Regions from separate parts of the Streptomyces sp. NPDC052107 genome, predicted to be linked through region 1. Evidence: riboswitches for the same ligand, from Rfam matches in the RefSeq annotation. Region 1 holds a riboswitch; each other region holds the start of a gene.
The links. A riboswitch is a leader RNA that binds a small molecule or an ion and turns the genes downstream of it on or off. The one in region 1 is predicted to bind S-adenosylmethionine.
Positions count from the first base shown of each region.

Region 2: another riboswitch for S-adenosylmethionine. It lies ahead of AB0M27_RS00830 (aminotransferase class V-fold PLP-dependent enzyme); the one in region 1 lies ahead of AB0M27_RS31600 (amino acid ABC transporter permease).
Region 3: another riboswitch for S-adenosylmethionine. It lies ahead of AB0M27_RS37775 (hypothetical protein); the one in region 1 lies ahead of AB0M27_RS31600 (amino acid ABC transporter permease).
Region 4: another riboswitch for S-adenosylmethionine. It lies ahead of thrC (threonine synthase); the one in region 1 lies ahead of AB0M27_RS31600 (amino acid ABC transporter permease).

Region 1 covers NZ_JBFAWG010000043.1:6,751-12,014, reverse strand. The annotation lists gene AB0M27_RS31615 (NtaA/DmoA family FMN-dependent monooxygenase) at 31-1,413, opposite strand; gene AB0M27_RS31610 (LLM class flavin-dependent oxidoreductase) at 1,439-2,650, opposite strand; partial or broken gene AB0M27_RS31605 (GNAT family N-acetyltransferase) at 3,089-3,462, opposite strand; partial or broken gene AB0M27_RS31600 (amino acid ABC transporter permease) at 3,462-3,656, opposite strand; SAM riboswitch class IV at 4,024-4,135, opposite strand; gene AB0M27_RS31595 (glutathione S-transferase C-terminal domain-containing protein) at 4,214-5,101, opposite strand; gene AB0M27_RS31590 (putative leader peptide) at 5,167-5,264, opposite strand, start outside.
Region 2 covers NZ_JBFAWG010000001.1:176,997-182,260, reverse strand. The annotation lists gene AB0M27_RS00845 (hypothetical protein) at 1-108, opposite strand, end outside; gene AB0M27_RS00840 (rhomboid family intramembrane serine protease) at 264-1,007, shown strand; gene AB0M27_RS00835 (Lrp/AsnC ligand binding domain-containing protein) at 1,004-1,285, shown strand; gene AB0M27_RS00830 (aminotransferase class V-fold PLP-dependent enzyme) at 1,336-2,697, opposite strand; SAM riboswitch class IV at 2,860-2,976, opposite strand; gene trpD (anthranilate phosphoribosyltransferase) at 3,052-4,116, opposite strand; gene AB0M27_RS00820 (cytochrome bc complex cytochrome b subunit) at 4,235-5,264, opposite strand, start outside.
Region 3 covers NZ_JBFAWG010000070.1:22,111-27,374, reverse strand. The annotation lists gene AB0M27_RS37785 (hypothetical protein) at 330-668, opposite strand; gene AB0M27_RS37780 (DUF3293 domain-containing protein) at 1,139-1,417, opposite strand; SAM riboswitch class IV at 1,613-1,720, shown strand; gene AB0M27_RS37775 (hypothetical protein) at 1,855-2,844, shown strand; gene AB0M27_RS37770 (hypothetical protein) at 2,991-3,305, opposite strand; gene AB0M27_RS37765 (WD40 repeat domain-containing protein) at 3,508-5,067, shown strand; partial or broken gene AB0M27_RS37760 (NF041680 family putative transposase) at 5,092-5,264, opposite strand, start outside.
Region 4 covers NZ_JBFAWG010000003.1:185,318-190,581, reverse strand. The annotation lists gene otsB (trehalose-phosphatase) at 1-453, shown strand, start outside; gene AB0M27_RS04645 (trehalose-6-phosphate synthase) at 441-1,937, opposite strand; gene AB0M27_RS04640 (glucosyl-3-phosphoglycerate synthase) at 2,012-2,956, opposite strand; SAM riboswitch class I at 3,118-3,282, shown strand; gene thrC (threonine synthase) at 3,300-4,583, shown strand; gene AB0M27_RS04630 (MoaD/ThiS family protein) at 4,580-4,855, shown strand.

The DNA of each region.
Region 1 (5,264 bases):
GGGGACGTCGGTGGGCGACGCGGAGGAACTTCACGACGCGGCCCGCTCGGGCGCGGCGGTGGTGTCGGCGTCGGGGTGGGCGAGGCCGAGGTGGTCGCGCAGGGTCGTGCCCGTGTAGTCGGCGCGGAACACGCCCTGTTCTTGGAGCAGGGGTACGACCTTGTCGGCGAAGGGGTCGAGGCCGCCGGGGGTGATGTGCGGGACGAGGATGAAGCCGTCGGAGGCGTCCGCCTGCACGAAGTCGTTGATGGTCCGGGCGACCGTGGCCGGGGAGCCGACGAAGGTCTGCCGGTTGCCGGTGTTGATGACCAGGTCGCGGATGGACCACTTGTTGGCCTCGGCGAGCTCCCGCCACTCGCGGGCGATGGCGATCGGATCCCGGTACATCCGCACCTGGGCGCGGCCCCGGGAGATGTGCTCCTCGCTCACCACCGGGTCGACGTCGGGCAGCGGTCCCTCCGGGTCGTACGCCGACAGGTCCCGGTTCCAGACGAACTCCAGGTGCCTGAGCGCGGTCGCGCCGCTCACCTGCTGCCGGCGCACCTCGCGGGCGAGTTCGGCGGCCTCCTGGTCGGTGTCGCCGAGGACGAAGGTGGCGGCGGGCAGGATGAGGAGCTGGTCGGGGCGGCGGCCGTACTTGGCGAGGCGGGACTTGACGTCGGTGTAGAAGGCCTGGCCTTCCTTGAGGGTGGAGTACCGGCTGAAGATCGCGTCCGCGCTGGAGGCGGCGAACTCGCGGCCCTCGTCGGAGTCGCCCGCCTGGAAGATCACCGGGCGGCCCTGCGGGGAGCGCGGGACGTTGAACCGGCCGTGGATGTCGAAGTGCTGCCCCCGGTGCACGAAGGCGCCGGCCTTGGCGTCCCGGAGGAAGGTGCCGGTGACCTGGTCGGCGAGGATCTCGTCGCCGCGCCAGGAGTCGAAGAGTTCCTGCGCGGTGGCGAGGAACTCCTTGGCGCGGGAGTAGCGCTCCTCCTGCGGCAGGAAGCCGCCGCGGCGGAAGTTCTCGCCGGTGAAGGCGTCCCAGGAGGTGACCACGTTCCACGCGGAGCGGCCGCCGGAGAGGTGGTCCAGGCTGGCGAACTGGCGGGCCACCTCGTACGGCTCGTTGAAGGTGGAGTTGATGGTGCCGGTCAGGCCGAGCCGGTCGGTGACGGCGGCCAGTGCGGCCAGCACGGTGAAGGTGTCGGGGCGGCCGACGACGTCCAGGTCGTAGATCTCGCCACCCTGTTCGCGCAGCCTGAGCCCCTCGGCGAGGAACAGGAAGTCGAACTTGGCGCGTTCGGCGGTGCGCGCGAAGTGCGCGAACGAACTGAACTCGATGTGGCTGCCGGCGGCCGGGTCGCTCCACACGGTGGTGTTGTTGACGCCGGGGAAGTGGGCGGCCAGATGGATCTGCTTCAGCGGCTTGCTCATGGGTGCGGTCGTCCTCTCCGGCTGCTCAGGCGGTGGCTGCTGCTGCGTAGCGGTTGGCGGGGCGGGCGAGGCCGAGCAGGCCGCGCAGGGTGCCGGCCTCGTAGGCCTGCCGGAAGCGGCCCCGGCGCTGGAGTTCGGGCACCAGGTCGCGGCTGATGCGGGGCAGATCGTGCCCGGCGACGGCGGGCCGCAGCCGGAACCCGGTCAGCCCGCCTGTCGCCAGCTCCTCCAGCGTGTCGGCGAGTTGGCTGGCCGAGCCGGTGAAGATCCGGGCGTCGCTCGTGTACGGCTCACCCGCGAGCGCGTCCAGCCGCTCCCGCCTGGCCTGAGCCTCGGCCCCGCTGTCGTCGAGGAAGACGACGAGGTCGCCGAAGATGTGCAGGGTTTCCCGGGCGCGGCCCGCCGCCCGCTGCTCGGCGCGGATCTCGGCGACGATCGCCCGGGCCTGGTCCACGTCGTGCGGGGTGACATAGCCGATGTCGGCCTGGCGGGCGACGAGCCGGTACGCGAGGCTCCGGTGGGCGAGGGCCGTGACCAGGGGCTGGCCCTGGGGCGGGCGCGGCGTGATCGAGGGTCCCTTGACGCTGAAGTGGCGGCCCTCGAAGTCGATGTAGTGCAGCTTGTCCCGGTCGATGAAGCGGCCCGTCGCAGTGTCCCGGATCTCGGCGTCGTCCTCCCAGCTGTCCCAGAGCCGGCGCACCACTTCCACATGGTCGGCGGCCTCGTCGAACAGTTCGGTGACGATGTCCCGTGCGGCCGGGCTGTCGTAGGCCTCGATCCGGCCGATGGTACGGCGGCCGAAGTGGGCGGCCTCGTTCGGCCGGGCGCTGATCTGCACCCGCAGGCCCGCGCGGCCGGTGCTGACGTAGTCGAGAGTGGCGATCGCCTTGGAGATGTGGAACGGCTCGGTGTGCGTGGCCACCACGGTCGGCACCAGGCCTATGTGACGGGTGAGCGGGGCGACGCGGGAGGCGACGAGGACCGCGTCGAGCCGGCCGCGCACCTGGTCGGTGCGCTCGTCGGGGTCGAGGAAGTGCGCGGACTGCGGGCCGAGGCCGTCCTCGATGGTGACGAAGTCGATGAGGCCGCGTTCGGCCTCGGCGACCAGATCGGCCCAGTAGCCGGCGGTGAACAGGTCCCGGGGCCGGGCGACCGGCTCGCGCCAGGACGCGGGGTGCCAGCCGGTGCCGTCCAGGGCGACGGCAAGGTGCAGAAGAGAAGCGGGAGTTGAGGACACGTCGGTGCCTTCCTTGATGTCCGTACGAGAACACCGGCTCGCGAGGGCAGGCGTCGGCGAGGGCGAGCGCGGCAGGAGCAGACCCGGGCCTTGCTGCTGGGCCTGCCGGGGAGAAATGTCAGTGGCGACAGAGCGCGGCGGACACGCGCTGGAGATCTATGTGCGGCCGGGATATCAGACGGACGGAGCGGTACGGGCACGGGGCGCACAGCGGGAGCACGCGTGTCACGGCCGTCACCTCCGTCCGTCCGGCGCGCGGGCGGGCCGGATGGGCGACCGCCTCGCGGATCTCGTCAAGACGCACAACGCGCGACCACCTTCGGTTGTTCCCACATGGCCGGCCGCGGTTGTTCCCGCGCTGCGAACCGGCTCGCGCACTTCCGAGCTGCGGAACCGCTCGCCTGTGTCCCCGCCGCGAACCCGCTCGCTTGTGTCCGCGCTGCGGACCTGCACAACGCGCGAGCGGCGGCGCAGGGTGCACCCGATCGACTCGTACAGCCGGATCGCCGGTGTGTTGCCGGCGGCGGCATGCAGGAACGGGGTGTCCCCGCACTCCCGGATCCGGAACGCGACCGCACGCACCAGGCGGGTGGCCAGCCCCCGGCCGCGGTGACCGGGATCGGTGCGCTGATCTCGGTCCAGCCCGGCAGCCGTAGCCTCTCCCCCGCCATCGCGACGAGCCGCCCCTCGTGTCGGATGCCGAGGTAGCCGCCCATCTCGACGGTCCGCCGGAGGAACGGGCCGGGCCGCGTCCGGGCGACGAGGTCGAGGATCTCGGGGACGTCGTCGGGCCCGAGCCGTACCGCTTCCGGCGCGCCCACTGGTAGAACGGGTTCGTGGCCAGTCCGTGCAGGAACTGCGCGACGAGCACCAGGACGACGGCGGTGACGATCCACCGGCCCGGCCGGCGCAACGGCTGAACTCGCTGTGCTCGCAGGGACGTTGTCGGGGTGTCGGCTGTCGGCGCCTCGACGAGGGAGACGGCGGCGCCTGGGGGTTCACTCATGGTGGGCTCCGGCGGAGTCGGACACCCCGGCTCGCGGCGCGCGGGTGCGGGCACCACTTCGGCACTACGGCACGAGGCGGCGCACGGCAGCGCGCGGGAACCGGTGGCCGGGCGGGCGACGGCACACCACGGCGGCGATGTGCGTCAGGAACGCGAGGGCTGAGAAGGGGGGCCGGAAAGGGGCGTCAGCCCTGGCAGCGGGCAGAGCCCGGTGCGGTACACAGTGCGCTGTTGACGCGGAGCAGATCGACGGCGCGGTCGGCGACGAGGAGCCCGCCGTACGACGATACGCAGCCCTGGGGACGCCTCGCGGCCGTCCTGGAAGCTGCGTACATGACGTCACCTGTCACTGTTCCGGCCCCGCGGGCCCTCGCGCTTACCGAAAACGTCATTCCGGTCCGGTCGTCACCTGGGGCACCCCACCGCGATGCGAGGGTTGCCGGTCAGCGAGCCAGGGCTTGGCGCTGACGCTCATGACCGTTCTGAGCCGTAAGTAAGGCAGTTGCCCGTTCGAATGTCAACGGCCGTCCGCGTGGTGGACGCCGCCCGACCACTGCTCACCTGCGAGAAGCGCCCTCGGCATCCGCGGCGTGGCCCGCCCAGTCCAGGATCTGGACGGCAGCCCCGGCGGCCTCCAGGCCCTGGCAACGGCCGTGGTGGCGGCGGGAGATGCCGTCGAGGTCGAGCGGGCGGCCGAAGGCGGGGTGGGCGGCCAGGCGGCCGGCGTAGGCCCACAGGGCGCGGTGGCCGGCGATGCGGTGGACGGCGGAGGCGTCGAGGTGACAGCGGTGGACGGTGTCCAACTGCACCAGGGCGACCCACAGTTCGACGTCGGCCGCGGTGAGCCGATTGTCGACCAGGTACTCCTCTACGGTCAGCCGGTTCTCCAGCCGGCCCAGGGTGTCCAGGAGCACGTCCAGGGCGGCGGCCCGCTCGGCGGGGTCGGTGCCGGCCTGCCCGGCGCGCTGTGCGGCCTCCTCGATGCCCTCGGCACACATCCGCTCGACGGCCTCGATCACCGACTCCAGACCGCACGGATACAGGGCGGCGCGGCCCTCGTGCGGGAAGCGGTCGAGGTCGCGCAGGATGTCGCGGGCGTGCGTGCTGACGATACGTCCGGACCAGTCGTCGCCGAGCACGGGCGCGAGGGCCGGGCCGGTGTAGCGGTGGGCGCTCGCCTCGTACAGCGGGCGCAGCGCGGAGTGGCCGCCGCCGGGACAGTCCGGCACGGCGGGCAGGACCGTGACCGGACAACCGCCGTCCAGGCCGAGGAGGTTGTGGCCGACGGCGAGGCGCAGCCCGTCGGGGCAGGCGGTCGACAGATGGAGCCGGTAGCGGTGCGGCACGGCGTAGTGACCGCTGCGCGCGTCCCGGCCGATCCGCCCCCGGAAGACGGGGGCGGATCGGTGGGCGGACGGGAGGGTGGCGAGCGGAGTGGTGGACATGCGTCTCCCCGGGTCGTGGGCGTGCGGAAGTGCGGCGTCGGCCGAGGGGCGCGCGGCGCCCCGGCTCAGCGGTGGACGCTGATCGCGCTGCAGACACGCAGCAGGTCGATGTGCCGGCGGGAGGTGAGCAGGGGCGCGCACAACGGCGTACGGCCCGCGAGGC
Region 2 (5,264 bases), on a different contig from region 1:
GTGGACGTACTCGACGACCTTCGAGGAACGCGTCACGTCGAACCGGGTGAGGTTGCCGCACAGGGCGCAGCGCCATCGGGTGGTGGCGGTCGGCAGGGGAACCGTCATCGTGGCTGTCCGCTTCCTTGTCGTAGTCGCTCGCCGCGCCGCCGGCCGACGCGTGTGGCCGTAACCCTACGGCCTGGCGGCAACTCGCCGCTGGTCCGTCCCCGGCGGCGAGGCGGTCTGTCCGCTTGCGTCCCGTTACGCCATGCTCTGTATTCATGATCAGCCAGTGGAGCACGGCGGCCGGCAGGGCCTTCAGAGCGGTCCGGAGCAGCTCGGCACCCATGACGTACGGCCTCATCGCCCTGTGCTGCCTGCTCTTCGTCCTGGGCCCGGCCTCGGGGCTGACACCGGGATACGGCTCCCGGGACGGCCTGCCGGCCGCACAGCAGGCGTACTTCCGGCGCTGGGGCGTGGTGCCGGCCGAGCTGTTCGCCAAGCCGGTGCGGGACGCCCTGACCCCCGCCACGGCCCTGTTCGTGCACGGCAGCTGGGTGCATCTGCTCGGCAACATGCTCTTCCTCTTCGTCTTCGGCGCGATGACCGAGGAACGGATGGGCCGGGTCGAGTTCACCTTCTTCTTCGTCGGCTGCGGCTATCTCGCCCTGCTCGGCTACGCGGCCGCCAACGCCGCCTCCGAGCAGTCGCTGGTGGGCGCGTCCGGGGCGATCTCGGCGGTTCTCGGAGCGTTCCTCTACCTGTTCCCGCGCGCCCGTGTGACCAGTCTTCTGCCATTCCTGTTCTTCCTGCCACTGCGGTTCCCCGCGTGGGTCGTGCTGCCGTTCTGGGCGGCGCTGCAGTGGGCGGCGGCGGAGCAGAGCTCCGACGGCCCCGGGGTGGCGTATCTGGCGCACCTCGTCGGCTTCGGTCTGGGCTTCGGCTACGCGTGGGTCCGATACGGCCGTACGACTAGAGTGAAGTGCGCCCCAGCTCCGGCACCCGAGGGAGAGAACCAGCCGTGATCACCGCGATCGTCCTGATCAAGACCAGCGTGGACCGGATCCCCGAGATCGCGGAGCAGATCGCTTCGCTGGAGTCGGTGAGCGAGGTTTTCTCCGTCACCGGCACGTATGACTTGATCGCGATGGTCCGGGTGCGGCGGCACGATGATCTCGCCGATGTCATCCCCGGCCGGATCAGCAAGATCCCCGGTGTGGAGGGCACGGATACGCATGTGGCGTTCCGGACGTACTCGCAGCACGACCTGGAGGCCGCGTTCTCGATCGGCCTGGACAACTAGGGTTCGTCCCTGGTTGCCCGCGCCGTCCCCCCGCACCGTCCGGGTGCTGATCACACCGCCGGTACGCAGCGGCCGTCCTCCGTCCTGTACGTCCACTTCGCACCCTCGGTCACGAGTTCCCGGACCGCGGTGACGAAGCGGTCGACATGCTCGTCGGGGGTGCCCGCGCCGAAGCTCACGCGGATGGCGTTGAGGGACTTCTCGCCCGGCGCGGCCTCGGGGGCGCCGCACTCGCCCTGGGTCTGGGGGTCGGTGCCGAGGAGGGTGCGGACCAGGGGGTGGGCGCAGAAGAGGCCGTCGCGGACGCCGATGCCGTACTCGGCGGACAGGGCCGCGGCGAAGTGGGAGCTGTTCCAGCCCTCGACGACGAAGGAGATCACGCCGACGCGCGGGGCGTCGTCCCCGAAGAGGGACAGCACCTTCACCTGGGGAACCTCGGCCAGGCCCGCGCGGACCCCGGCGATCAGGTGCCGCTCGCGGGACACCAGGGCGTCCCAGCCGGCCTCGGTGAGCGCCTTGCAGGCCGACGCGATGGAGTAGGCGCCGATCACATTGGGCGATCCCGCCTCGTGCCGCGCGGCGCTCTCGTGCCACTCCACGTCCACGCCGCCGTCCTGCCGCCGGGAGACCGTGCGGCTGGCCCCGCCGCCCGCCAGGTACGGCTCGGCCGCGCGCAGCCAGTCGGTGCGGCCGGCCAGGACCCCGGAGCCGAAGGGCGCGTACAGCTTGTGGCCCGAGAAGGCGACCCAGTCGAGGTCCAGGTCACGGACGGACACGGGGTGGTGGGGGGCCAGCTGGGCGGCGTCCAGGACGATGCGGGCCCCGTGCGCGTGGGCGGCCGCCGCCAGCTCCCGTACGGGCCACAGCTCGCCGGTGACGTTCGAGGCGCCGGTGACGCAGACCAGGGCCGGGCCGTGGGGGTCGCGATCGGCGAGGGCCCGCTCCAGGGTCGTGACGGCCTGCTGCGGGGTGCGCGGGGCGTTGAGGTAGGTGACCTGGGCGTCCTGCCAGGGCAGCAGCGAGGCGTGGTGCTCGGTCTCGAAGACGAAGACCTGGCAGTCGGCGGGGAGAGCCCGGGCCAGGAGGTTCAGGGAGTCCGTGGTGGACCGGGTGAAGATCACCTGGTCGTCGGGGCGGCAGTCCAGGAACTCGGCGACCGTCTTACGGGTGTTCTCGAACAGGTCGGTGGAGAGCTGGGAGAGGTAGCCGGCGCCACGGTGGACGCTGCCGTAGTACGGCGCGTAGGCGGCTACGTCGTCCCAGACGCGCTGCAGGGCGGGGGCGCTGGCCGCGTAGTCGAGGGCCGCGTAGGTGACCTCGCCGCCGGTGACGAGCGGCACGGTGACATCCCGGCCCAGAACGGGCAGAGGGGAGCAAACGGACTGGTCGGAGGCAGCGGTGAAGACAGACATGGGTGGACTCCCGTGAGGACGTACGAGAAAAGGCGTACGTGGAGAAGCGAAAAAAAGGGTGTGCGGAGGCGGGGCTCGGCGGCCCTATCGCATTCGCTTGCTCACGGAAGGCTCCCTCGATGACCAGGACCCCTGGTCCCGCGCTCTCAGCAGCGCGCGAGGGGTCCGCGCTTGCCGTAGACCTCGCTGCCTACGGCCTGGTCCTCACCCGGGGCACCCCGCCACGGACGGAGGGTTGCCGGACAGCCGGCCGGGGCCGAATGGCTGTCACTCATGACCTGGTACAGGAACGTACGGGAAATGATCGTCGTCCCGCAACCCGAGTCCGGATTGCGGGACGATCCCCGGTGAGCACTAGGCGTTGCTCGCCGCCACCCACCGCTCCAGCGTCCGCTTCGCCGCACCGGAGTCGATCGACTCCGCCGCCGTCGCCATCCCGGCCCGCAGCTGCTCGGTCAGCGACGCGTCCGTGGGCCGCAGCGCGACGAGCGCCGCCGCCGAGTTCAGCAGCACCGCGTCCCGTACGGCGCCTGTCTCACCGTCGAGCAGGCGGCGGGCGACCTCCGCGTTGTACGACGCGTCCGCGCCGCGCAGGGCCTCCACGGGGACGAGGGCGATGCCGACGTCCCTCGGGTCGAAGGTCTGCTCGGTGACCTTGCCGTCCCGGACGACCCAGACCCGCGAGGTGGCGGTCGTGGTCAGCTCGTCCAGGCCGTCGTCGCCGCGGAAGACCAGGGAGGAGTTGCCGCGCTCGGCGAGGACGCCGGCCACGATCGGGGCCATCCGCAGATCCGCCACGCCGACGGCCTGGGCGCGGACCTTCGCCGGATTGGTCAGCGGACCGAGGACGTTGAAGGTCGTACGGATGCCCAACTGGCCACGGGCGGCGGCCACATGGCGCAGCGCCGGGTGGAACTTCACCGCGAAGCAGAAGGTGATCCCGGCCTCCTCGGCGACCTGCGGGACCCGCTCCAGCGGGAGGTTCAGATTGACGCCCAGCTTCTCCAGCACGTCCGACGCGCCCGACGCCGAGGACGCGGCCCGGTTGCCGTGCTTGACGACCTTCGCGCCGGTGCCGGCGACGACGATCGAGGACATCGTGGAGATGTTCACCGTCTTGGCACCGTCACCACCGGTGCCGACGATGTCGACGGTCTCCCCCGGCACCTCGATGACGTTGGCGTGGGCGTACATCGCGCGGACGAGCCCGGTGATCTCCTCCACCGTCTCGCCCTTGGCGCGCAGGGCCACGGCGAACCCCGCGATCTGCGCGTCCGTCGCCTCCCCGCGCATGATCCGGTCCATCGCCCATGCCGTGGCGTCCGCGCTCTGGTCCCGGCCCTCCAGCAGGGCGTTCAGTACCTCGGGCCAGGAACGGCCCGCCGCGGTGTCGCCTCCAGCGGGGGTCACAGCGCTCATCAGCCGCTCCTGGTGTCGTAAGAACAGTGTGATCCCAGCCTATCCACCCGCGGACACGGCGAAGGGCCCCGTCCGTAAGCCGGACGGGGCCCTTCAGCGTGGCGTGGCGACGCGGGGATCAGTGGTGGCCGTGGCCGCTCGTGATCTCCTTGTACTCGTCGACGGTCGGCTTCGGGATCTGGTTGTCCTCCCCGTAGTAGGCGCTGGACAGCTTCACCCGGAGCTTCTCCGAGGCCGGCACCTTGCGCTCGACACCGTTCTCGTCGACCGTCGGGCCGATCTCGGCCGGCTCGTACTGGTGGTGGGCCGTGAGGGTGTGCAGCTGCTCCTGGCTGAGCGGCTCGTGCACCTCGATGAACTCACCGTGCGGCAGGCGCTTGATGATGCCGGTCTCGCGACCGTGCAGCACCTTCTCGCGGTCGCGGCGCTGCAGACCCAGGCAGATCCGCTTGGTGACGAGGAACGCGATGACCGGGCCGACGAAGAAGAAGATCCGGACGAACCAGGTCACGGCGTTGATCGACAGGTGGAAGTGGGTGGCCCACAGGTCGTTGCCACCGCCGACCAGCAGCGTCAGGTACACCGTCATCCAGGCGACACCGAGACCTGTACGGGTCGGAGCGTTGCGCGGGCGGTCCAGGATGTGGTGCTCGCGCTTGTCGCCGGTGACCCAGGACTCGATGAACGGGTAGACCGCGATCGCCACGAGGACCAACGGGAAGATCACCAGCGGGATGAACACGCCCAGGACGAGCGTGTGACCCCAGAGGTTGATCTCCCAGCCCGGCATGAAGCGGATCAGACCCTCGGAGAAGCCCATGTACCAGTCGGGCTGGGCGCCGGTGGACACCTGGTCCGGACGGTAGGGGCCCATGGCCCAGATCGGGTTGATCTGGGCGATCGCCGAGATGGCCGCGATGACACCGAAGACCAGGAAGAAGAAGCCTCCGGCCTTGGCCATGTAGACCGGCAGCAGCGGCATGCCGACGACGTTCTTCTCGGTCTTTCCGGGACCCGCGAACTGCGTGTGCTTGTGGTAGAAGACCAGGATCAGGTGGCCCACCATCAGGCCGAGCATGATGCCCGGCAGCAGCAGGATGTGGATCGAGTAGAACCGGGCGACGAAGTCGTGACCGGGGAACTGACCG
Region 3 (5,264 bases), on a different contig from region 1:
CCAGCGAGTTGACCACGAACCTGCGGGTCCATCCCTCAGAATCAGAGACCCGACCCATGGGTTCGCCCTGAAGAACCCTCAGTTCGCCTGAACTCGCGGGGATCTCGGCCCGGTCCTCCCGAAGCTGCCGCGAAGTGACAAGTAGCCGACGGTTTCCCCACGCCGTCGGCGCTCGGCCCGGTACGCGGTCCACGCAAGTTCCCCCTGCGGCGCGGAGCGCCAGGGCGTTCCGGTGCGGTCGCAACACTCGGCGTAGCTCAGATCGGGGGCCAAGGAACAGCCCTTCTGGACCGTGCGGCAACGGCCGGTCGGAGCCGCGGGGATGGTCCCTACTCGCGCTCCAGGTCCAGGGGGTTGTCGTCGGCGTCGATGTACTGCTCGGTCTTGGTGTAGCCCATGGCGAGGCTGTTGCGGCGCCGCCTGCCGATGGAGATCACGCGCAGTTCCAGGCGCTTCGTCCAGCCCGCCACGTCGGCCGGGGAGACTGGCCCGACCTCGCACTGGTTCAGCCAGAGCACGGGGTCGAAGCGGTCCGAGGTGCCGGTGAGAGCGTCCGCAAGGTTGAAGGCGATGTTTCGGCGGGCGTGGAAGTCCTGGTCGTCGGATTCAGCGATGGCTGCGGAGATGGTTTCGTAGTCGGCGCGGCTCATCTGTCGGTTCGTGGCCATGGGGCCCCTCCTGGCTTGAGGTGGTTGCTGTTCGGGGGTACGGCACGGGCCGCCGGACTCGGATGTCGAGTCGGACGGCCCGCACGCAGGGGTGCGTATGAATCACGCAGCGATGGACGTGCGCTGTCCTCCGATGGCGCGGGCGCTGCTCAGGCGGGCGGACTGACCGGCGCTGTCTCTGGCCCGGCGGGCGGAGGTGCCGTAGGAGGACGTGCGGGAGCCCTTCCAGGCGCCCTTCGTCTGCTCCCCGCACCCGCGGGGATGGTCCCAACAGCGTCACGCACGAGGACCGCGCCTATGTCGGTCGCGCCGCCGTCGCAGGACAGCAGACGCCAGGCGCCGGAGGTCCAGGCGAAGACCGCGTGCTGGCCGGAGCACCGCCCCAGTTCACGCGCCGCCGAGTCGTTCAGGCCGGCGATGGCGACGCTCTGCTCGATGTGCGTGCCGTGCGCATCGCCTCCCGCTGCGGGTCACCACACGAGCCCTCGCCGGTCGAGCTCGTCGAGGAGCCGGGCCTGGGCGCGGGCGTTGTCTTCGGCAAGGGTGGGACGGCCGTGGGGGTCACACGCCGTGACGAGGTGGAGGGCGGCGGCGCCGGCGGGTTCCGGGAGTTTAGGGAAAGGGCCCTCGGTCGTGCCCCGCGGACGCGGTTTGACCCGTACCGTTCGGTCCGGGAATCGGATGTCGAGGACCGTCCGCCGGTAGAGTTCCCAGTTCGGGGGTGTGGTCGCAGCGTCAGTGACCTGCATGAGGGCCTCCTGTGGACGAAGGACCCCCTTACCCACCGGCAGGGAGATCGGTGCTCGCTCCCACAGGGCCGTGGGAGTCGGTCCTCGGCGCGATCGGCGTCGTGACCGAGCGGAACCATGCCACACCACCGGTCAAGGGGCAAAGCGTTGTGGATCACATTGTGCAAGATCCGGACGGGTGTTACTTTCGCGCCCGGTCACGAGTTCCAGCGTCAAGCCCCGGCTTGCTGGATGACATCCGTTTGCCGCGGATGCCCCGGGGGCGACCAGCCCAGCGCGCGGTGCGTTGGGAAGCCGCAGATCACCGGGGTGCGGACGTGCACTACCGGGGTCCATCGACTCCGGAAGGTTGACCGCCCGTGCCGGTTTCCGACGCGATCCCCGAATTGCCGACGGGGCGGCAGGCCCAAAAGCCTGAGCCGACACCCGGACCCGCCATGTCCGCAGTCGCAGAGCCGGGCCGCGTGGGCCTGGTGGCCATCGGCCTTGACGCTGGACGGGCGCTGTTCTGCACGGCTGAGGCGAGTGGCTCCGGCCGACCTGGAACTGACGAGATCTTCGACGAGTGGCTCGACAGCGGATTCGACGTCGCCTTCTACCGCAGCTCGGACCGCCCCCTTCAGGCGCGTGCTGTAAGCCAGGGGGAGCGTGTTCCCGGATCGCTGATCAGCAGCCGTATCGGAAAGGCCCGGTTGGAGTCGGTCTGCCTGAATCCTCGTCGGCGCGCACCCGTCGGGCCTCGGGAGCCGGACCCGGTGTCTGCGGAGGGCGAGGAGGCCGACGGAACCGATGCCCGTACGGGTGCCGGCATGCCCGGCATCCGCCGGGGAGACGAGGAGGACAAGCGGCGGTACGCGAAGGTGGAGTACCAGGAGGACACCGGCTGCGTTCTGACGGTCGTGGACGACTTCGCCGAAGGAACGGGGAAGGAGTCGGCCCATCACCTGGGCGGCGACATCACCTCGGACACCGACGGAGACTGGTTCGAAACGCTCACCACCCTCACCGAACTCGCCCAGGCAAGGCTGGAAAGGGAGGGGTGGGCCCCGGACGGTCCATGGCAGATCCAGTGGTGGTGCAGCTCGTGCGACGTCACGGACCCGCCGTACGAGACCCTTGAAGTGTTCGAAGAGTACGGCTTCGATCCGGACGAGATCACGCAGCACTATGTGTCCATCTACAGCCAGGGCAGCGACGGCTATTACACCGTCGAGTTCAGTGCGGAGCACCGGGGAGAGGACCACGTCATGTACCTCCAGCTGGAACTGGATGCTGGCAGCAAGGAGCTGGGCAGCGGCAGTCTCGAAGAACTGCGGAGCCACTTGGAACAGGCGACGGAACGGGTGCGGGAGGCCGGCTACACCCCGCTCGACGGCGACTGGAGCGTCCACTGGACACGCTGCCACGTGCCTCTGACCGAGCTGTGACCGACTGACGGCCCCAGGCTGTCGTGCCCTGTGCCCTGTTGTTTCCGTCCAGCCGAAGGGCGGAGAGCGAGCAGCTGCCAGGCACGCGAGCAGTAGCGACGGGGCGCGGCTTTGACAGCACCTGCCCCGGGTCCGTGAGCTTGTGCTCAGGCTTGGGCAGACTGGTCACTGCTGCTCCTCATCCGCTCTCGTACACGGTTGACCACTCGGCGTCCGAGGCGCCCGCAAGCGCCGGCAGTAACTGCTGCGAAGAACGTGCAGGCGCTGGCCTTGGAGTCGTCTTCGCCTACGAAGCCGTAGTAGGCGACGCCCACGCTCAGAAGGGTGCACAGGAGGCCGAAGAAGAGCGTGAGGCTGGCTTCGATTAAGCCGTCGCGCAGCTCGAGCCACAACACTCGGGTCGGGTCAGGGGTTGTGGTGACGGTCGGAGGGGCTGGGTTCAGGGATGTGTTGGTGTCCATGGCCTTTAGTGGACAGCACATCCGGTGCCTGGAGGGCATGAGGCGAACGGTCCCGCAGCATTCCGATCAAGGCAGATCACCGCCGTACATGGCGGGTCGGCCGAACAGGACGGCGTTGTACGGCATTGTTCGGTGAAGTTCGGTGAGATTCGCTGCGGTTGTTCTAGCCTTGCCTCCAGATGCTTACCGGTGGGGGTACAACATGGCTGGTCAGAGCGATGATTCTCATGTGCCGAGCGCGACGTTCGACGAGGAACTGCAGGCGTTCGCTGCGGAACTGAAGGATCTGTGGATCGCAAGCGGGGCGCCTGCCTTGCGGAAGGTGGCGAAACTCGCACCTGCCTCCCGCCCGTTGTCACCTTCGGGTATCAGCGAAGCCTTGAACGGCACGCGACTGCCGGAACTGAGCTACCTGATCGCCTTGGTCCGCATCCTGCTCAGCATCGAGGACGGCAAGCCAGCTCAGCGCGATGATCCGCGTGTTCAGCACTGGACTCTCCGGTGGCAGGAGATGAAGCGCCTCAAAGAGCGCAAGCGCACCGCCACTGCCTCATCGGTGCCCGCCACATATCTTGAGCTTCAAGAAGTGGAGGAGCGCTCAGGGACCAGTGCTCTCCCCCCGGCCGAATCGAGCGAATCGGCCGAGACCCCATCAGAGCAAGCACATCCCTCGGCTGACCAGCACTTGCCGCTCTCGGCGGCCGCGCAGTCTTGGCAGACAGAACGAGGCGAACTGCGCCGCGCGCTCGAAGCAGCCAATACTCGTATTCAGGACCTGGTCACTGCCCTGTACGACCGCATCCCGGACGCAGGTCACAGCCTTGGGCCCACCGGCACGTGTTGGGCGATTGCGTTCTCACCTATCGCGGACCTGCTCGCCTGCCCTGGCGCCTGGGAATATGACCCGGACTCCGTACGGTTGTGGGACACGGCCATTGGCCGTCCTGTTGGGGCGCTTCTCCCGCACCCGGGGGAGATTAAGGCATTGGCATTCTCATCAGATGGCAGGTTGCTTGCCAGCGGATGCAAGCAGGGATCCGTACGGCTATGGGACCCCGCCACTGGCCTCCCCCTTGGGGACACTATTCCAACCGGAGACAGCGATGTCACGGCCCTTGCGTTCTCGCCTGACGGCAGTCTGCTCGCCACAGCAAACAGTGACGGTCCAGCGCTGGTCTGGGACGTTGCTCTGGGCCGCCACCAAGCCAGTCGGCCCTTCGGCCTGCACAGCAGCGGAGTGGCATTCTCGCCCGACGGCACCCTGCTCGCCGTCGCAGATAACTCCCAGGGAGTATCTCTATGGCAGACGGCGGACTGGAGCGAAGGACCGAAGCTCTTTGGAGACCAGCCCCTCCTACCACAAAACGTGGCGTTCTCCCCTGACGGACACCTCCTCGCGTGCGGATCTCTCAACGGCTCAGTGCAGCTGTGGAATCCGTTTACTGGGCAATCCATCGGAGAGCCGCTGAAAGGTCGCGGCAAGGGTTTCAACTCCCTCGCCTTCTCCCCAGACGGGAGCCTGCTCGCCGTCACCGATGGCGATGACGTGCGGCTATGGAACGTGAACACTCGCACCATGATCGGGACCCAAGGTAGGGATCCTCGCCCCAGTGTCTGGTCAGTGGCGTTTTCCAGGGACGGCCGCTTGATGGCCACGGGCGAGAGCACACGGGTGCGCCTGTACAGGCCTCCTGCCGGCTGGCCAGCTACCAGCCGGCCAGCCTCCGCAAAACGGCGTCGCACATGGCGCCTGAGCAAGTGAAATGCCAGCGCACTAACTTGATCTTTAACCTGTGCGGCGGGGCTTCGGGGTGGTTGTCTTCTTCTTTGGTCGCCTTGCTGGCTGTGCCTTCTTGGGTGTGTGCACGTCGTGGCGTGGTGCGGGACGGGTGTTTTTCCGGCCCGGTGGCCGGCCGGGACCGGGGAGGGTGGGTTTCGGTGCTCTGGCCGGGCAGGCGG
Region 4 (5,264 bases), on a different contig from region 1:
GGCGTGCTGGACCGCGCCGGCGCCTGGCACGGCACCTGGATCGAGGAGAAGGGCCGGGCGGTCGCGGTGCACACCCGCCGCGCCGACGACCCGCAGGCCGCGTTCGCGGCCCTGCGTGGCCCCCTCACCGACCTCGCCGCCCGCCACGGCCTGATCGTCGAACCCGGCCGCCTGGTCCTGGAGCTCCGCCCGCCCGGCATGGACAAGGGCGTGGCCCTCACCGACCACGTCCGCAGGACCGGCGCCGAGTCCGTCCTCTACGCCGGCGACGACCTCGGCGACCTCCCCGCCTTCGACGCCGTCGACGAACTCCGCGCCGACGGCGTCCCCGGCCTCCTGGTCTGCAGCGGCAGCACGGAGGTCACGGAGCTGGCGGAACGGGCGGACATGGTGGTCGACGGCCCGGCCGGTGTCGTACACCTGCTGCGGACCCTCGCCGCTCAGCTGGACTGAAGCTCCTCCAGCGCCTGCAGCTGATCCAGGAACCACTGGGCCGGGGGAAGCGCGGTGGCCGCCGCGGCCAGCCTCTTGGTGCGGTCCGCCCGCTCCTCCGGCGGCAGGGACAGCGCCTCGTGCAGGGCCCGCCCGGTCTCCAGCACGTCGTAGGGGTTCACCACGAACGCGTTGGCGCGCAGTTCCTCGTACGCCCCGGCCTCCCGCGACAGCACCAGCGCACACCCCTGGTCGGAGACGACCGGTACCTCCTTGGCGACCAGATTCATACCGTCCCGGATGGGGTTGACCAGCGCCACGTCGGCGAGCCGGTACGCGGCCAGGGAGCGTGCGAAGTCGTCCTTGACGTGCAGGACGACCGGCGTCCAACCAGCCGTACCGAAGGCCGAGTTGATCTCCTCGGCCACCCGCTGGACCGCGGCGGTGTACTCCCGGTACACGATGAGGTCCTGCCGCGACGGATACGCGAACGCGAGATGCACCACCCGCTCCCGCCACTCGGGGTGCTCCTCCAGCAGCTGCCGGTACGCCAGCAGGCCGCGCACGATGTTCTTGGACAGCTCCGTGCGGTCGACACGGACGACGGTCCTGCGACCCTCGCCGATCTCCTCCCGCAGGGCCGCCATCCGCTCCTCGACGTCCGGCTGGTGCGCGCGGACCCGCAGGAAGTCGGCGTCGGCGCCGAGGGAGTGCACGCCGATCAGGGTTTCCCGGCCCTTGCGCAGATGTTCGATCGTCCTGGGGGCACCCGACGGCCAGGTCACGCGGTAACGCTCGGGGTCCAGACCCTCCGCGCACTTCTGGAAGGCCGTCGCCCACCGCCAGGTCAGGAACGCCACCCGGTCCGCCCCGAGCATGCCCGCCATCAGCTGCTCCCGGATGTCCTCGGGAAGCAGCTCGAAGTACTCCCGGGGCGCCCACGGCGTGTGCGAGAAGTGCCCGATCCGCACATCGGGGCGCAGCTCGCGGAGCATCCCCGGCACCAGGCACAGGTGGTAGTCCTGGACGAGGACCGCCGCCCCCTCGGCCGCCTCCTCGGCCAGCGCCTCGGCGAACGCCCGGTTGTAGGCCTCGTACGACGCCCACTGCCGCCGGAACTCCGCGTCGAAGACCGGCTCCAGCGGGGTCTGGTACAGCATGTGGTGGACGAACCAGAGCACCGAGTTGGCGATGCCGTTGTAGGCGTCCGCGTGCACCGTCGCGTCGATGTCGAGCATCCGCACCAGTTGTCCGCCGGTCGCCTCGACCGAGAGCCGGCGCCCGTTGTGGGAGCGCCGTACCGCCTCCCGGTCCGTGTCGCTCAGCGCGGCGCACACCCAGACCGCGTTGGCGTTCGGCCCGATGGCCGACAGCCCCGACACCAGCCCGCCGCCGCCGCGCTTGGCGGCCAGCGAGCCGTCCTCGCGCAGTTCGTACGAAACCGGGCCGCGATTGGACGCGACCAGCACCCGAGCCTTCTCGGCAGCACCCTGCGTGGAAGCCATGGTCCTCAACCTAGCCCGGCCCGGAAACGCTCAAACGCACGGCCACGCCCGGCACGCCCCCGTATACGACCGGTTCACGCCACCTTGCGCTCGGCATATTCCGTGATCTCCACCATCGGCGGCCGTTCCTCGGTGTCCACCGAGTAGGTGCGTGGCTCGAAGCCGTCCTCGCAGCGCTCGAACTGGGTGAGGGAGGGGCGGATCAGATGCCCGCGGGCCAGCCGGAGCTGGGCCGTGCGGTAGATCGCGGCGGCCATCCGGCCCAGCGCCTGCCCGTCCTGGTGCCGGTGCTTGCGCACGCCCACGTCCACCTGGGACAGCGCGTCGAGACCCACCAGGTGCAGGGCGTCCACCAGCATGCCCAGCTCCACGCCGTACCCGACCGGGAACGGCAGCTGTTCCAGCAGCGAGCGCCGGGCCGCGTACTCGCCGCCCAGCGGCTGCACGAATCCGGCCAGCTGCGGCCAGTGCATGTTCAGCAGCGGGCGGGCCATCAGCTCGGTGACCCGTCCGCCCTGCCCGGCCGTCCCGGCGAGCGGGCGGTCGTACATGCCCTTGACCAGGTCCACCCCGGGCTCGGTGAGCAGCGGGCCGACGATCCCGGAGACGAAGTCGGAGGAGAACTCCTTCAGGTCCGCGTCGATGAAACAGACGATGTCCCCACTGGTCACCAGAAGCGAGCGCCACAGCACCTCACCCTTTCCGGGGACGGCGGGGATGCGGGGCAGGATCTCGTCCCGGTGAACGACCCGCGCGCCCGCGGCGGCGGCGACCTCGGAGGTGCGGTCGGTGGAGCCGGAGTCGACCACCACGATCTCGTCGACGAGCGGGACCCGTTCCACGAGGTCGTGCCTGATGATCGCGACGATGTCGCCGACCGTCTCCTCCTCGTTGAGCGCGGGCAGTACGACGCTGATCGTCTGGCCGGTGCGCTGCTTGGCGCACAGGATGCGGTGGAGCGGGCGATCGGCCACGGACCAGGAGCGGGTGGCCAGCCAGCGCTCGACTTCTTCCAGCACGGTCTGCGGCTCCTCACTGTTCGTGATCGCACGGGCTGCACCGTGTGATCCATCTCGCGGTTCGGACGACTATCTCAACTGTCCTGGCCTTCGGTTACAGTCTTGAACAACGCCGGTGACCATCGCATGTCGGGGGTCAGCACGCGTCCACAACCGCATACCGCTCATCCAGAGGGGCAGAGGGACACGGCCCGATGAAGCCCCGGCAACCCTCCAGTCGGTACTCGTAGATCGGCCTGATCAGGCTCGATCGCTCCGCGAGGCTCCCGGCTAGGGAAGGTGCCAAATCCGTCTCACGGCGAGGTGCGTCGTGAGGAAGATGAGGAGAAAGGGCCTCGCCTCCATGGCTGTGCAGACAGTTGCAAGCTCCACGGATTCCACCGTCGACCTCGGTCCCGCCGCGGCCCTGAGCTGTCGCGAGTGCGGACACCGCGTTCCGCTCGGCCCGGTGTTCGCCTGCGAGGAGTGTTTCGGCCCGCTGGAGATCGCCTACGACTTCTCCGCCTACGACACCGAAGAGCTGCGCCGCCGTATCGAGGCCGGCCCCGCGAACATCTGGCGGTACGCGCCGCTGCTGCCCGTTCCGGCCGACGTGGCCGACAAGCCGAACCTGAACCCGGGCTGGACCAAGCTCGTCAAGGCCGACAACCTAGCCGCCGAACTCGGCGTCACCGGCGGCCTGTTCGTCAAGGACGACTCCGGCAACCCGACCCACTCCTTCAAGGACCGCGTGGTCGCCCAGGCCCTGGAGGCCGCCCGCGCCTTCGGCTTCACCACCCTGTCCTGCTCCTCCACCGGCAACCTCGCCGGTGCCGTCGGTGCCGCCGCGGCCCGCGCCGGCCTGCGCTCCTGCGTGTTCATCCCGCACGACCTGGAGCAGGGCAAGGTCGTCATGGCCGCGGTCTACGGCGGCGAGCTCGTCGGCATCGAGGGCAACTACGACGACGTGAACCGCTTCTGCTCCGAGCTGATCGGTGACCCGGCCGGCGAGGGCTGGGGCTTCGTCAACGTCAACCTGCGGCCGTACTACGCGGAGGGCTCCAAGACCCTCGCGTACGAGATCTGCGAGCAGCTCGGCTGGCGGCTGCCCGACCAGATCGTGGTCCCGATCGCCTCCGGCTCCCAGCTCACGAAGATCGACAAGGGTCTGCAGGAGCTGATCAAGCTCGGTCTGGTCGAGGACAAGCCGTACAAGATCTTCGGTGCGCAGGCCGAGGGCTGCTCACCGGTGTCCACCGCCTTCAAGGCCGGGCACGACGTCGTACGGCCCCAGAAGCCGAACACCATCGCCAAGTCCCTCGCCATCGGCAACCCGGCCGACGGGCCGTACGTCCTGGACATCGCGCGCCGCACCGGCGGTGCCGTGGAGGACGTGACGGACGAGGAAGTCGTCGACGCCATCAAGCTGCTGGCCCGCACCGAGGGCATCTTCGCGGAGACGGCGGGCGGTGTGACCGTCGGCGTCACCCGCAAGCTGCTCAAGGACGGCGTCCTGGACCCGGCGAAGACCACGGTCGTCCTCAACACCGGCGATGGACTCAAGACGCTGGACGCGGTGGCCGGGACCGGCCTCACCGCCACCATCCGACCGACCCTGGACTCCTTCCGAGAGGCTGGCCTCGCATGAGCGTGACCGTTCGCATCCCTACCATCCTGCGCACCTACACCGGCGGGCAGGCCGAGGTCGCCGCGGAGGGCGCGACCCTCGCCGAGGTCATCGCCGACCTGGAGAAGAACCACACCGGCATCGCCGCGCGCGTCCTGGACGACCAGGGCAAGCTGCGCCGGTTCGTCAACGTCTACGTCAACGACGACGACGTGCGCTTCGAGCAGGGCCTGGAGACGGCGACCCCGGACGGCGCCGGCGTCTCGATCATTCCGGCCGTCGCCGGCGGCTGATCGTTACCTAGGGTAACGTCAGTTACGCATTGTTCATCGAATTGCCTCCTCCGTGAGAGAAGCGGAGGAGGCAATTCTGTGTGATTGAGCGCGGTAGAGTTGGGGAACGCGCTCTCGGACCACCGGTCAAGGGCCCTGTATTCATGCCGCACGCCCGACAAGAAGTAGCCAAAGTGCGCGGGTTTTATGCGGCTTTTGTGGCGGTTTGTGGAGCCTGACTTGCCCTGAAGTCAGGCGAATTCTCCGCACATTCCGGACCGTTCCCGTCCAGAATTCTCGTCCGATTGACCTGTTGCAGACGGCAGTTGGACAGATACATTCAGCCGCGGTCGACGCGTTCCGGCGCACGCCCCCGACCGATGGGGGGTGAGGTCTGACCCGGGTCCGCGAAGTGTGGATCTGTGCAAGG